Regions from separate parts of the Ralstonia sp. RRA genome, predicted to be linked through region 1. Evidence: predicted binding sites of a transcription regulator. Region 1 holds the regulator's gene; the other holds the start of a gene.

Evidence for each region. Region 1 encodes NrdR, which represses ribonucleotide reductase genes. Its sites were predicted from a motif close to CACNANATNTNGTG; they were not measured.
Region 2: V6657_RS14200 (ribonucleoside-diphosphate reductase subunit alpha) is a predicted target of NrdR. The motif match lies at 3,005-3,018, and genes of this name have one in related genera.

Annotation. Positions count from the first base shown of each region.
Region 1 covers NZ_CP146091.1:769,712-777,388, reverse strand. Annotated here, with positions in the region: gene ydfG (bifunctional NADP-dependent 3-hydroxy acid dehydrogenase/3-hydroxypropionate dehydrogenase YdfG) at 1-36, opposite strand, end outside; ZMP/ZTP riboswitch at 176-311, shown strand; gene glyA (serine hydroxymethyltransferase) at 443-1,690, shown strand; gene nrdR (transcriptional regulator NrdR) at 1,807-2,271, shown strand; gene V6657_RS03760 (type IV pilin protein) at 2,315-2,749, opposite strand; gene V6657_RS03755 (hypothetical protein) at 2,746-3,105, opposite strand; gene V6657_RS03750 (PilC/PilY family type IV pilus protein) at 3,116-6,484, opposite strand; gene V6657_RS03745 (pilus assembly protein) at 6,489-7,007, opposite strand; gene V6657_RS03740 (PilW family protein) at 7,055-7,677, opposite strand, start outside.
Region 2 covers NZ_CP146091.1:2,948,555-2,956,231, forward strand. Annotated here, with positions in the region: gene V6657_RS14200 (ribonucleoside-diphosphate reductase subunit alpha) at 1-2,817, opposite strand, end outside; gene V6657_RS14205 (alkaline phosphatase family protein) at 3,466-5,487, shown strand; gene V6657_RS14210 (hypothetical protein) at 5,529-5,726, shown strand; gene V6657_RS14215 (phospholipase C, phosphocholine-specific) at 5,766-7,677, shown strand, end outside.

The sequences.
Region 1 (7,677 bases):
GAAGCCGGCGGTTGCGCCGGTCACGAATACGATCATGGAGTGTCTCCAAGCCTGAAAAAATGCGAAAAACAGAGTTTACCTGAAGCATTGCCGCCTGTTGCGCCGCAATGTGCTTGGGCAAGCGCCCCGCGCCTTGCGGCAGTCAAGGGCCTGTCGTACACTCGCGGGCAACCATTCCACCTTGCGCGACTGGCGAATCCCGGGGCTGCAGCAACACACCGCAGACCTCGGCAGTGGGCACCGACCACGAGGAAGCGCAAGGTTTCTGGCGTCATGCACAACGACGCCTGCCGCTCGCCTGGGCAGCGAATGGGAAGCAAAGGGTGACTTGGGCACCCGCTGCAATCGGCCAACACCGGGAGCAGCGTCCAAGCCGCGCGCGTTTCCCCCGCCTCGCCCGACCATCGCCTTTTTCCGTTTCGATTCAGACCAGACACTCGCCATGTTCGAACGCAGCCGCTATACGATCGACCAGATCGATCCCGAAATCTTCGCCGCCATCCAGAAGGAAAATCAGCGTCAAGAAGACCATATCGAGCTGATTGCCTCCGAGAACTACACCTCGCCGGCCGTGATGGCCGCGCAAGGTTCGCAACTGACCAACAAGTACGCTGAGGGCTACCCCGGCAAGCGCTACTACGGCGGTTGCGAATATGTGGACGTGGTTGAGCAACTCGCCATCGACCGCGTGAAGCAACTGTTTGGCGCCGAAGCCGCCAACGTGCAGCCGAACTCGGGCTCGCAGGCCAACCAGGGCGTGTTCTTCGCCGTGCTCAAGCCGGGCGACACGATCATGGGCATGAGCCTGGCCGAAGGCGGCCACCTGACGCACGGCATGGCGCTGAACATGAGCGGCAAGTGGTTCAACGTGGTCAGCTACGGCCTGAACGCCAAGGAAGACATCGACTACGACGCACTCGAAGCCCTGGCGCAAGAGAAGAAGCCGAAGCTGATCATCGCTGGCGCATCGGCATTCGCCCTGCGCATCGATTTCGAGCGCATCGGCAAGATCGCCAAATCGATCGGCGCGTACTTCATGGTCGACATGGCCCACTACGCTGGCCTGATCGCCGCGGGCGTGTACCCGAACCCGGTGCCGCACGCTGACTTCGTGACCACGACCACCCACAAGAGCCTGCGCGGCCCGCGCGGTGGCGTGATCCTGATGAAGGCCGAGCACGAGAAGGCCATCAACTCGGCGATCTTCCCGGGCATCCAGGGTGGCCCGCTGATGCACGTGATCGCCGGCAAGGCGGTGGCGTTCAAGGAAGCGCTGTCGCCGGAGTTCAAGGCTTACCAGGAACAAGTGGTGAAGAACGCCCGCGCCATGGCCGAAACGCTGATGGCCCGTGGCCTGCGTATCGTGTCGGGCCGCACCGAGAGCCACGTGATGCTGGTGGACCTGCGTGCCAAGAACATCACCGGCAAGGAAGCCGAGAAGGTGCTGGGCGACGCGCACATCACCGTCAACAAGAACGCCATCCCGAACGATCCGGAAAAGCCGTTCGTGACCTCGGGCGTGCGCCTGGGCTCGCCGGCCATGACCACGCGCGGCTTCAAGGAAGCTGAGGCCGTGAAGGTCGCGCACCTGATCGCCGACGTGCTGGACAACCCGCACGATGAAGCGAACATCGCTGCCGTGCGCGCCAAAGTGGCTGAGTTGACCAAGCAGTTCCCGGTCTACGCCTAAGCACTTGACCATGGCCGGGCAACTGGCCACGTAGTACTCTGCCGCGATGGGCCACCCCGGCCATCGCGGCGTTGTTCTTTTAGCGCTGTGCGTTTGAGGTTTCCGAGGAGAGCGGCATGAAATGCCCCTTTTGCGGCCACGCGGCCACCCAGGTGATTGAGACCCGTATGTCGGAGGAAGGCGACACCGTGCGCCGCCGCCGCCGCTGCGAGTCCTGCGACCGCCGCTTCACGACCTACGAACGCATCGAGCTGTTCTTCCCGGCCGTCGTCAAAAAGAACGGCAGCCGCGTCGATTACGACCGCAGCAAGGTCAAGGACTCCATGCGCCTAGCGCTGCGCAAGCGCCCTGTCTCCGCCGAGGCCATCGACGAGGCCATCGCTCGCATTGAAGAAAAACTGCTCAGCCACGGCGAGAAGGAAATCGGCAGCGACCGCGTGGGCGAGCTGGTGATGCGCGAACTCAAGCGGCTGGACAAGATTGGGTATATCCGGTTTGCGTCGGTGTACCGGAGTTTTGAGGATCTGGCGGAGTTTCGCGATGTGCTGGATGAGGTTGCGGCGACGAGTGTGCGCAAATAGCACGCACGCGAACGGTTTGTATCGCTGCACGATCCCCCGACGACTACCAACAGCTCGACGCCGTAAGCGTGCCCCCGGACACCATTTTATTCCCCGCCTGATCGTAGCTGAAGGTACCGCACGCATCCGCTGCCTGACCGGCCTGCGGAACGGCTTGAACCGTATAGACCGTCTGCGTAGGCGCGACGGAGAAACTCAGAGCGTAGTAGCCGTTGTCTGACTTGGTATTGGCGTAGACACCGCTGGCGCCCAATGTCGCGCCCGCATAGGTGTTGCCCAATGAGCGGTATTGCTCCATTTTCTGAGCCACCGCGAGCAATGCCGTTTTGGCATCCGCACGCCTGGACTTCTGTATGTAGCCGTTGAGCGACGGATAGGCCACGACGGCGAGGATGCCCACAATAGCGACCGTGATCATCAGCTCAATCAATGTGAAGCCGCGGGGCAAACGCCGAGAGCGAGAGAGTCCTGTGTTCATTGGAGGTAGATAACTGAAATCGTCCGTTCAGAGGCGTCCTTCGGATCCAGCAGGAAACGAATCTCCTGCCCCTGACGCAACGACGAGAGGCGGCCCTCATCCCCAGCAGGGCCAAATACGCGCACCGCACGACCGACCTGAAGGCGGTTACCGTGCACGTCAATCTCACCTTTATCCAGATTGAGCGCGGTGACCACGCCACGTAGCATGCGAGGTGCTTCACTCGCATGGGGCTGCGCCCGACTCGACGCCGGGCTGAGCGTCACGCCACCAGGCTCGCCACCTCCCAGCGCCAGCGCACCATATGCTGCATTGCCTGCCAGCACAAAGGTGGCAATCACACATAGCTTCTTCATACCTGCCCCCTCAGTTCAATTGCCGCCATGCAACACGGCCACGGGAACCCTTACCTGCCGTTTCACCAATCACTTGAATGGCACCCGCCGAAGTATTGACGTATTTGTTTTCAAATGGCGAGGCGCCCGGTGCTTGAATGGGCTGCAAAAAGCCCGGAGCAGCGGGAATTGAGCCGACTTGTCGACCACTCGTATTGGCGGGCGAACCGCCATATTGGAGTAGATCCGAGTTGTTGATGACTCCATCGCCATTGGTATCGAAGGTCGGACTATCCAAACGGTTGCCCGTAAAGACATCCAACTCCATCACCCAGCCGGTACCACCGGCGCTGCATTGGGCGGTGGACGGGATGACAGTGTTAAAAATCACACGACCAGAACGAATGGTCGCATCTGTCACAGCACGCTCTCCGGTAGTCGGCAAGTTGATATACCAACCGAGCTTCGAGCTGTTGTAGGACCCAAGCGAAATTGCATTGTCGCCGGACCGAAGCGCGTCCAAGGTTGGCGCTCCTACCGCGTGTGTCGTGATGCGATACGTGTTGCCGTCGGGACCCGTTGTTGTACCCAACACCGACTGCTGCTGAAGATTAGACAGGCCGCTGATCGTGGCGCCCTTGTCGATGATGCCGTAGAAGGTCTGTCCAGCCGTCGACGCTGTATCGGTCGTTGTGAAGTACTGCCCCGTGCCGAAGACCAGGAGGTAGTTACCTTGCAAATTTCGAGTCACGTCCGGGCGTACCGTGATCGGCTGCCCCCCCGTACTGAACAACGGCTGTGGACTGCCGGAGGTTCCAAATGCAACACCCCAATTGCTGACTGCGCTGCTCGACAGGTCGAACTTCCACATGTTGCCCGCCAGATCGCCGGCATAAACCACGTCGGCAATGCCATCCCCGTTGGTATCAACGGCGATAGGTCCTGACAGGCCATTTGGCGCAGCGGTCGTGCCAGCGTTCGTATCAATCTTTGCAGTGACCGCTCCGGTTTCTGCATCCAACACAAACAGCACTGCGTGGCCGGTCGTGCTCGCCGCACCATCAGACTGCGTGCTGTTGTAACCATTGGCCACAATAACGGACCACCTTCCGTTGTTTGTTTTGACGATCAACGGTTGGCCAAAGCTATAGCCCATGTCTGCGTCATTCGCGTCGGTGAATTCCCAGCGCGCGACCTGGCTCGCGGTCGACTCAGTGAACTTCGACGGATCGGTGACGTCGAGCGCGAAAATGCCCTGTCCTCCACCGGCCAGCGCACCTGACAGCAACGTATGCCACCCGCTCTTATAGAAGGTGTCCCCCACCGTGACGGAGCCGTCCGCGAAGTACTGGTGTGTGTAGGTCGGAGCGGTCAGCATACTGAGGTTGCTGTAGATGACCGCCGGAACATAGGCCATTGACTCTTTCCCCGTAGACGCATTGATCCCGTGCAGCATGCCATCATTGGCTCCGACGTAAATCATCGGCGTCCGATTGCGCCAGGTCGATACGAATGCGGAGTAAGGGGCGCTCTCCATGTTGTCTGGATAGTTGAACGCAGGCGCGCCGACGTAGTTGGGCGATGAGTGAATGATGTCGCCCAGCTTGCTCGTCGGACGATTGCGAAACGACGGTGTGCAGGATCCACACGTATTGGCTTCGTTGGCATTGTTGCCACGCAGATAGGACACACGCTGCGAGCCATAGCCGTCGTTGGTGGTCTGACTGGCGTTGTAGTTCAGCTTGGTCGATTGCGCCGCATCCATCTCGGTCGCCTTCGGCGAACCCGGCGATGCAGGCCATCGGAACGGAATACCGCGAGCGCCAAGAGCCGCAGACGGCTTGTACGTCAGGATCTGGCGCCCGGTATCCCAGTTCTGTGAATTGATCTGCTGGCCGGCATCCCAGAGTTGGCTGCCGATCGAACCGTCCGAGTTAATGGCATATGCAAGCAACTGCCCCGACCAGTCCGCGCTGCTGAACTTGGCCTGATACAAGGCAGTGCCTGACCCCCAGGAACCCGCGTTCAGGGAAACGGCCGAAGCCGCTGCCACCTTGGTGGTAATGTCCGCCGCGATGCTCTGGAACTGCTGCTGCAGCGTTGCGGGATCCGAGCTCAGGTAAGCATTGCCCGTCCCCCCGAGCTTCGCCATTTGGTTGAGCACAGCTACCGAAGCCGGGTTGGACACCGTGCTACCCATCCCGACCACGTAGGTCTGAATGTCAAAGGGACTCGTATAACCCTTAACGCTCGTACTGCGTAACGCCGTGATTTGACTGAACACATCGTTCGCGGCGTTGGAGAATGTCCACTGTCCAGTGCTCGAGTTATAGGTGCTTTGCTGATCGGAAAGCGCCCACATCGAACCATCGGTCTTGCCGGTGGGGTTGCCGTCGGTCGCTAGCAGCACAAAGTTCTTCTGGCAACTTTGAGTCACAGGCGTCGAATAGCCAGTCTGCGAGCCCGCGAAGTAACTCTTCGCCGTTTGCAGACTGCCAGAGAGAGGCGTAGCCACCGCCCCGTTCTTGATTTCGAGCTTGCTGTGGCCGCTCGCTGCTGAACTTGAATTTGTCTCCGGCGCCAGATAATCGATCAGATTCTGGTAGTGCGAGGTCGAATCCGCCTGCACAGCTTCCATCATTTTTCCGGACCCGCTTATGTTGGCGTAGTAGCCCCACGCGCGCGAAAGCCAGATCATTCGTGAGTAAGGAGGATTGCCCGGCAGAAACCCGGCGTCGGTCGGGGTAAAGCCAACTTGCTGGCAACCCGAGAAGTCACCGGAATTCCAGGTCGACACGTTGGCGTGGTTCTGGCACCCGTTGTAATTGGTATTGGGATTGCTGGTCGTCCCCCCCGATAAGCCAATAGCCCACGGATACGGCCACGTACCGTTGTAGTACAAGACGTCATTGATGGCAGGATCATCGCCACTGAGCTCGTAAGTCAGATACGAATACGAGGCACCCGATTGCGGGTTCGGGACGCAGCGCAGGCCGCCGTTCGATGCGGAAATGCCGTTGACACAGTCATTTGTGAACACCATGGTGCTGGCGCTCCCAAAGAAGTAGGCATACGTGTTGTACAGGCTGGGCCCCGGGGCATCGAACGTCGCTAGGCCCCAGTTGAATTGGGTGCGATAGTTCGAGATGGTCGACGTAATCACCGAGCGCGCAATGTTGCCACGTGTGGTTGGATCGTTGCCCGCGATCAACTTGCCCGCCATCGTCCCGTCCATGGACTGCGAGTTGTCATAGACCACCAGAATATTGGGCGTCGCTGTGTTGCTCGACAGAAACAGCGGATATTGCGCGATGGTTAGCAGCGCCGCGTTAGTCGTCAGCGGCAGCAGCGAGCTGATCAACAGCGCGAGCGCCTTGACTAAGAAAGATTGTGTCTTCATGGCCTCAGCGCTTCACGTAAATGGATTCGAGAACAACGTGGGTTTCGGGGCGTGCGCCGGTCGAGTAGACCGTGATCCGGTAAGCCGTCCCTCCTGCTGGCGGCTTCACACCAATCCCAATACTCTCGCCTGCCGGCACGGACAGTCCGGAGAGCTTTTCAATGACGTACAGCGGCTGGGAAGCAACATTGGGCAACGCAACTGCTCCCGTATAAGCACCGTAGGTACGCGTGTTCGCGCTGTTCGTCCAATCAATCAGCGTAGAGATCGACGCCGACTTTGGCGTCGACCAGGATGATGGCGGCGTGCACAAGCCACTCGTGCACCCCTGTACAAACGCCGTTGTCGCCGTGATGTTCTGGGCAACGTCCAATTCAGCATCGCGAAGGGCCGTTTCCGCTGCTTGAAACGCTAGCTTGGTGTCCTTGCTGTTGCCGAACATCATTTCCTGCATCACAGAGCCATTGACGAGCGCCAACCCCAGAAGCGTAAGGAGCACCAAGAACACCAACGCAACAGGCAAGGCAACGCCTCTTTGTGCACTACGTCGCCAAATCAAGTTCACTAGCATCACATCACCCGGTTGCGCAGCGTAATGACGCTCGTGAAGACCGAGCGTATGCGTCTGTCGGCAGATGTCGCCGAGGCACCATTAAAGTTGTAGGTCTGCGCAATAGGCGATACGCCGTTCTGAACCGACGCCATCAAGAGTTGCACTCGCACGCTGACGACGTTGTTCCAGTTACCAACGTTGTCGGCGGTGACGTAGCGGTTCGCAGCCTGGTCGCTGTCAGTGTCTTCCCCAAAGAGAAGCACCAGGTTATCGACACCCTCGACCATCTCCTGAGGCTGGCCAGCGCCCGTGTAGTCGGGCACGCTGTAAGACCATAGAGACTTCACCGCGCGATTTCTGGCGCTCTGGGCAACGTAGTAAGTTTTGGTCACGACACGGTAGGCCGAGGCATCCGTGTTGAACACATGCGTGAGATCAGCGCTGGCATTGCCTGGCGTCGGCACGGTGGCAGCGGCGTGGGAAAGTGTCCCCGCAGTTGGCGTGGTGGTGACTTGCGTCGCCTGAAACACCGCTTGCGCCTCGCAGTCGGAAACCAGCACGTAGTCGCCCTGGGCAAACGGCGCACTGGCATCCACCGTCACAGCCCCCGTCGTCCCCGCCATCTGCGCAGTCAGCGCGG
Region 2 (7,677 bases), 1.6 Mb from region 1:
ATCGCTACCCGACGACACCGCATTCAGCGTGCCGCGCGACACGGTCGACTTCTCGACGTGCGTGGCGCCGATCGTGCGCAGGTAGTACGTGGTCTTCAGGCCACGCAGCCAGGCCAGCTTGTAGGTGTCGTCCAGCTTCTTGCCCGAGGCGCCGGCCATGTAGATGTTCAGCGACTGTGCCTGGTCGATCCACTTCTGGCGACGCGAGGCCGCTTCCACCAGCCACGTCGGCTCCACTTCGAAGGCCGTTGCGTACAGGTCGCGCAGGTCTTGCGGAATGCGGTCGATGCGGGCCAGCGAGCCGTCGAAGTACTTCAGGTCGGCGACCATCACTTCGTCCCACAGGCCGCGTGCCTTCAGGTCGCGCACCAGGTAGTCGTTGACCACCGTGAACTCGCCCGACAGGTTCGACTTGACGTACAGGTTCTGGTACGTCGGCTCGATACAGGCCGACACGCCGATGATGTTGGAGATCGTTGCCGTCGGGGCGATCGCCACGCAGTTCGAGTTGCGCATGCCGTGTTGCTTGATGCGGGCGCGCAGGCTGTCCCAGTCCATCGTCGACGACATATCCGTTTCCAGATAGCCGCCGCGCTCTTCGGCCAGCAGCTTGAGCGAGTCTTGCGGCAGGATGCCGCGATCCCACAGGGAGCCCTTGTAGCTGCTGTAGCGGCCACGCTCTTCGGCCAGCTCGGTCGACGCCCAGTAGGCGTAGTAGCAGACGGCTTCCATCGAGGTGTCAGCAAACTGCACCGCTGCATCGCTGGCGTACGGCACACGCAGCACGTGCAGCGCGTCCTGGAAGCCCATGATGCCCATGCCGACCGGACGGTGGCGCAGGTTGGAATCACGCGCCTTCTTGACGGCGTAGTAGTTGATGTCGATCACGTTGTCGAGCATGCGCATCGCGGTGCGCACGGTCTTCTTCAGCTTCTCGTGATCCAGCACGACGCTGCCGTCGGCCTGCTTGACCAGGTGAGCGACCAGGTTCACCGAACCCAGGTTGCACACGGCGATTTCGCTGTCGTTGGTGTTCAGCGTGATTTCCGTGCACAGGTTGGAGCTGTGCACCACGCCCACGTGCTGCTGCGGGCTGCGGATGTTGCACGGGTCCTTGAACGTGATCCACGGGTGGCCGGTTTCGAACAGCATGCCCAGCATCTTGCGCCACAGTTGCAGCGCCGGCATCTTCTTGAAGAGCTTGATCTCGCCGCGCGCGACCTTGTCTTCATAGGCCAGATAGGCTTGCTCGAATGCCTTGCCGACCTTGTCATGCAGGTCCGGGCAGGTGGACGGCGAGAACAGCGTCCACTCGCCACCTTCCATCACGCGCTTCATGAACAGGTCCGGAATCCAGTTGGCCGTGTTCATGTCGTGCGTGCGGCGGCGGTCGTCGCCGGTGTTCTTGCGCAGCTCCAGGAATTCTTCGATATCCAGGTGCCACGTTTCCAGGTACGCGCAGACGGCGCCCTTGCGCTTGCCGCCTTGGTTCACGGCCACAGCCGTGTCGTTGACGACCTTCAGGAACGGCACCACGCCTTGCGACTTGCCGTTCGTGCCCTTGATGTGCGAGCCCAGGGCACGCACATTGGTCCAGTCGTTGCCCAGGCCGCCGGCGAACTTGGAGAGCAGCGCGTTTTCCTTCAGCGCTTCGTAAATGCCGTCCAGATCATCCGACACGGTGGTCAGGTAGCACGACGACAGTTGCGAACGGCGCGTGCCCGAGTTGAACAGCGTCGGCGTCGACGACATGAAGTCGAACGACGACAGCAGTTGGTAGAACTCGATAGCGCGGGCTTCGCGGTCGATTTCGTTCAGCGCCAGGCCCATCGCGACGCGCATGAAGAATGCCTGCGGCATCTCGATGCGGGTTTCGTTGATGTGCAGGAAGTAGCGGTCGTACAGCGTCTGCAGGCCGAGGTAGTTGAACTGGAAGTCACGCGAGGCGTCCAGCGCCGCACCCAGGCGGGCCAGGTCGAACTGGGCCAGCTTGTCGTCGAGCAGCTCGGCGTTGATGCCGCGCTTGATGAACTGCGGGAAGTAGTCGACGTAACGCGCGCTCATTTCGGCTTGCGTGACTTCTTCACCGAGGATCTCGCGGCGGATCGTGTGCATCAGGATGCGCGCGGTGACCTGGCTGTACGCCGGGTCCTTTTCGATCAGGGTACGCGAGGCCAGGATGGCCGAGTCGTACACCTGCGTCATCGGCACGCCTTCATACAGGTTCTTGACCGTTTCCTTGAGGATCGGCTCCGGATCCACCGCTTCGCCCAGGCCTTCGCAGGCCGAGACGATCACGTTGCGCAGCGCAGCCATGTCCAGCGGACGGGTGATACCGCCGTCGGTCACATTCAGGCCAATGAAGGCCGGTTGCTGCTGCGTTTCGCCGGCTTGCGCGCGCTCCTGGGCGCGACGCTCGCGGTACAGCACGTAGGCGCGGGCCACGTCATGCTCGCCCGAGCGCATCAGGGCCAGTTCGACCTGATCCTGCACGTCTTCAATGTGGAACGTGCCGCCATTCGGGCGGCTGCGCAGCAGGGCGCGCACCACGTTCTGCGTCTGTTGGTCGACCAGCTCGCGCACACGCGCGGAAGCAGCGCCCTGCCCGCCATTCACGGCGAGGAAGGCCTTGGTCATCGCCACAGCGATCTTGGAGGGCTCGAAGCTGACCACGGCGCCGTTGCGGCGGATGATCTTGTAGTCGGCCAGGTTGACGCCGAGGGCGGTGCCGGAGGCCACGGCCGTGCCGCCGGCGCTTTGCGCAAATTGGGAAGGATTGGCGGTGCCGGAGTGGATTTCGGATTGGGCCGTTTGCATAAGGACTCCTGTTGAACCGTTCGATTGGCGGCTCGCCCGGGGTGATGAACCCTTGGCAAACCCTTGCGCCGCGCAGAGAAAAAGAGACGGAAAAGGCCCTTGCCCTTCCTCGGCCCCCAAGCGTCGGCTCGACCTGCCGTACGCTCGCCCCCGCGCGGGCGCCGAAATGAGAATCCCGGAAATTCACCACTACATCTAGTGTGTCACCCCGGGATTGGCGCTAAGTATAGTGGGCCAATCGAATTTGCCTAGTCTTGACAGATGGGGTTTCAGGGGCTTTTTTGCAATCGAAATGCAGTGCCGCAAGCCCGCCATCGCAGGCGGCACAACGGGTCGTCGGGGCTCGCGTGCGGCGTCGCAATGCGCACTCTCCCAGAATAATTCTTTCTATCACCTACGCAAGTTCGATAGACGTCACCTCATCTGCGGTAGGGGTATGTGTGGCGTGCACTGCACTGGTGCGCCGATGCACCGCCGTCGGCTTCCGACGATTCCTAGTGCGTTCAAGAAATCCAAATAGCGGCATCAGCATTCTTGCCGCGCCTGTCACCTGAGCGACAGGCCCCGTCCCTACTCTTCGGTCGCATTGCGGGGGAGCGCAATCACCGCGGCGCACATGCCGCGCACCACACGACCGAGGAAACCAACATGGCATCGAACCAACCTGCCCGCCGCCTGCTCACGGCCGCGCTGGGCGCAACCGTGGCCGCCACGCTGACGGCCTGCGGCGGGGGCAGCGACAGTGCACCCGTCGCCAACCCCGGCGGCACGACCGCGCCGGCCACCAGCGCCAGCAAGAAGGTGCTGGTGGTGGGCGTGGACGGCGCCACCTACGCGCAGGTGCAGAGCGCGCTGCTGCAACGCAGCCTGCCGAACCTGGGCGCGCTGTCCGTACTGCCCGCCTCGACCGGCGGCACGCTGGGTACGACCACCGCACAACCGCCGCTGGATACGCCGAGCTGGGCCACCGTGCTGTCGGGCACCTGGCAGAACCGCCACGGCGTCACCGACGACACTGTCACCACCCTGGCCACCCCGAGCGTCTTCAGCTACGCGCGCACCGCCGCCAAGGCCGCTGGCACCACGCAACGCCTGGGCGCGGCCGTCAGCTCAGCGGTCCTGCCTGCGCTGCTCAAGGCCGATCAACAGGCCGGTATCCTCGATACGCTGGTCGACTGCGCCCAGGTGGACAGCTGCGTCACGCAAAACAGCGTGCGCCTCGTGCAATCCGGCTATGACGTCGTCTTTGCGCAGTACACCGCACCGGCCGCGGCCGCACTCGCCTCGGGCCTGCAAAGCGATGCGTATGCCGCTGCCCTGAGCAACGTCGACCAGGCACTCGGCACGCTGCAGGCCGCCATCGCCCAACGCCGCACCGCCAACCCGAACGAGGACTGGCTCGTGGTCGTCACGACCAGCCACGGGCTGGATGCCACCGGCGCCACCACCTCGGCGCCCACGCTGGAAAACCGCACCGCATTCATCGCGCTCAACAAGACCGTCAACCCAGTGCTGGGCAAGAACGGCACGGCGGCCCCCACGACCGAAGCTGCGCTGGCCGCCCTGCCGAGCGAGGCCGACATCGTGCCGACCGTGTTGGCGCAACTGAACGCTGCGGTGCCGACTACGGCACACAAGCTCGACGGCGCCGCGCTCACGGCCAGCACGGTGGGCGTGCGCAACCTCCAGAGCACGGTGGGCACCTACAACGCCTCGCTGGTGCTGAACTGGCAAAACCCGACCACCGCCAGCGGCCCGATCACCGTGCTGCGCGACGGCACGCAAGTCGCCACGCTGCCCGCCACGGCCACGCAGTACACCGACAGCACCATCGCCACCGCAAACGGCCTCTACCGCATCAACTACACACTGGTGCGCAACAACGTGCCGGTGTCGATGCTGGCGCAGATCAACTACGTGGCGCCGATACCGCTGGCGACGACGCTGACCAACAGCCTGGCGACGTACTACAGCTTCGACCCGCTGCCGCCGACGGATCGCAAGAACAGTTCGACGCTGGGCCCGTGGGTGGCCGGCACCGACGGCGGCTCGGCCGTGACCGACCCGTTTGGCGGCAAGGCACTGTCGGTCGATTCGCGCATCGATGCCTACAAGCTCACGCAGACTGGCGCCGACATCGCGCAAAGCCCGCAATTCACCATCGGCTTCTGGTTCAAGTCGGACTGCACGCAGGGCAACGGCACGGGTGAGCCGATCCTCTCCAACAAGAACTATTACTCCGGCGCCAACCCGGGCATTGCCATCGCCCTGTGGGGTGGCTGCGAGGTGCGCTTCAACCTGGGCAGCGGCGGCAAGCGCGACGACATCCAGGGCATGAAGTTCAGCGCCAACCAGTGGGCCTACCTGGCCCTGTCGGTGGACACGCAGGCCAAGCTGTTCAGCGCCTACATCCTCGACCCGGTACTGGGTGTGCAGAAGACCGAAGACCGTGCCATCGCCAACACCGACGTCACCAAACTCAACGGCCTGGCCACCAAGGTCTGGGGCGTGAACGACGACGCCACGCACAACTACGTGCCCAACAACCCAGGCGCGCTCAAGGGCGTGATGGCCTACGACGACCTGGCCATGTGGACGCGCCGCCTGACGCTGGACGAACTCAAGTCAATCAACGGCTCGCACCAGCCGCTGTCGTCGCTCAATCCTTGATGCCCCTGATCCCCCCACCCTCACCCCGAACGAGACCGCTCATGAAGCCTTTCACCCACCATCTTGCGCGGCCGCACTGGCTGGCCGCCATGCTGCTGTGCGCCGCCACCTTGTCGCTGTCGGCCTGCGGCGGCGATTCGAACGACGGCACGCCGGGCACCGGCACCCCCGGCACGGCCCAGCCGGATCAGCCCGGCCAACCGCCGGCCAACAAGCCGAACCTGCACTGCGCTCCGTAAGCCGCACTGCCTCTCCATCGACTTGCGTTTGAGACCGACATGACCTCCAACACCAACAACGGCAGCCGCCGCAACTTCCTCAAACTGGCCAGCACGGGCGCGATTTCCGCCGCCGCGCTGGCTGCCTTCCCGCCGTCGATCCGCCGCGCGCTGGCCATTCCCGCCAACAACGCGACCGGCACGATGCGCGACATTGAACACGTGGTGATCCTGATGCAGGAGAACCGCTCGTTCGACAACTACTTCGGCACGCTGCAAGGCGTACGCGGTTTTGGCGATCGCTTCCCGATTCCGCTGGCCGGCGGCCTGAACGTCTGGCAGCAGACCTACGTGCCAAGCAGTGGCCCGAGCCGCGTGGTACTGCCGTACTACCTGGACAGCAGCGCCGGCAACGCGCAGCGCGTCTCAGGCACACCGCACAGCTACCCCGATGCGCAAAACGCGTGGGACCTCGGCCGCATGAGCAAGTGGCCGACCTACAAGCAGACGCAGTCGATGGGCTATTACAAGCAGGCCGAGCTGGACTTCCAGTTCGCACTGGCCAACGCCTTCACGCTGTGCGACGCATACCACTGCGGCTTCCACGGCGGCACCAACACCAACCGCCTGTTCCACTGGACGGGCACCAATGACCCGACCGGTGCAGCCGGTGGCCCCGTCATCGACAACAGCGGCGACCACCTCGACGCCGGCGTCACCTACAACTGGACGACCTACCCCGAACGCCTGCAAACCGCCGGCGTGTCGTGGAAGGTCTACCAGAACATGCCGGACAACTTCACCGACAACCCGCTCGCCGGCTTCAAAGCCTACCGCGACGCCAACGCCGCGCGCGGCAACCTGAAGGACGGCAGCCCGTTCCCGCCGTACACCCCGGCCGATGAGACGATCAGCCCGCTGATCAAGGGCGTCGGCAACACCATGCCCGACGGCGGTTTCCTGCAATCGCTCAAGGACGACATCGCCGCAGGTCTTCTGCCGCAGGTGTCGTGGATCGTCGCGCCGGCCACCTACTCCGAACACCCCGGACCGTCGAGCCCCGTGCAGGGCGCGTGGTACACGCAGGAAGTGCTCAACGCGCTGACCGCCAACCCGGCCGTGTGGAGCAAGACCGTACTCATCGTCAACTTTGACGAAAACGACGGCTTCTTCGACCATGTGCCGCCGCCTGCCGCTCCGGCCTATGACAACGGCGTGCTGGCTGGCAAATCGACTGTGAGCACCACCGGCGAGTACCACACCGACAAGAATCCGTACGGCCCCGGTCCGCGCGTACCGATGTACATCATCTCGCCGTGGAGCCGTGGTGGCTGGGTCAACTCGCAAGCGTTCGACCACACTTCGGTGCTGCGCTTCCTAGAACTGCGCTTCAACGTCAAGGAACCGAACATCAGCGCGTACCGCCGCGCCGTACTGGGCGACCTGACCAGCGCCTTCAACTTCGTCAACCCGAACAACGAAACGCTGCCGACGCTGCCTAGCCGCGACAAGGCGACGGCCGATTCGATCCGCACCGCGCAAGGGTTGAAGCCGCAGGTGCCGGTGCCCTCCGTGGCCGCACAGCAACTGCCCGTGCAAGCCACCGGCACGCGCCCCTCGCGCGCCCTGCCGTACGAGCTGCACGTCAGCGCGCGTGAAGACGCCACCAACCGCGCCCTGCGCCTGATCTTCAGCAACACCGGCACGGCCGCCGCCGTGTTCCACGTGTACGACCGCCTGCATCTGGACCGCGTGCCACGCCGCTACGCCGTCGAACCCGGCAAGATGCTCGACGACGCATGGGATGTCTACACCGCTGACAAGGGCAAGTACGACCTGTGGGTGCTCGGCCCCAACGGTTTCCACCGCGCGTTCTCGGGCGACGTGAGTGCCGTCTCGGCCGCAGGTTCGAGCGCACCGGAAATCCGCGTGTGCTACGACCTGGCCAACGCCGAGGTCTACGTGACGATGA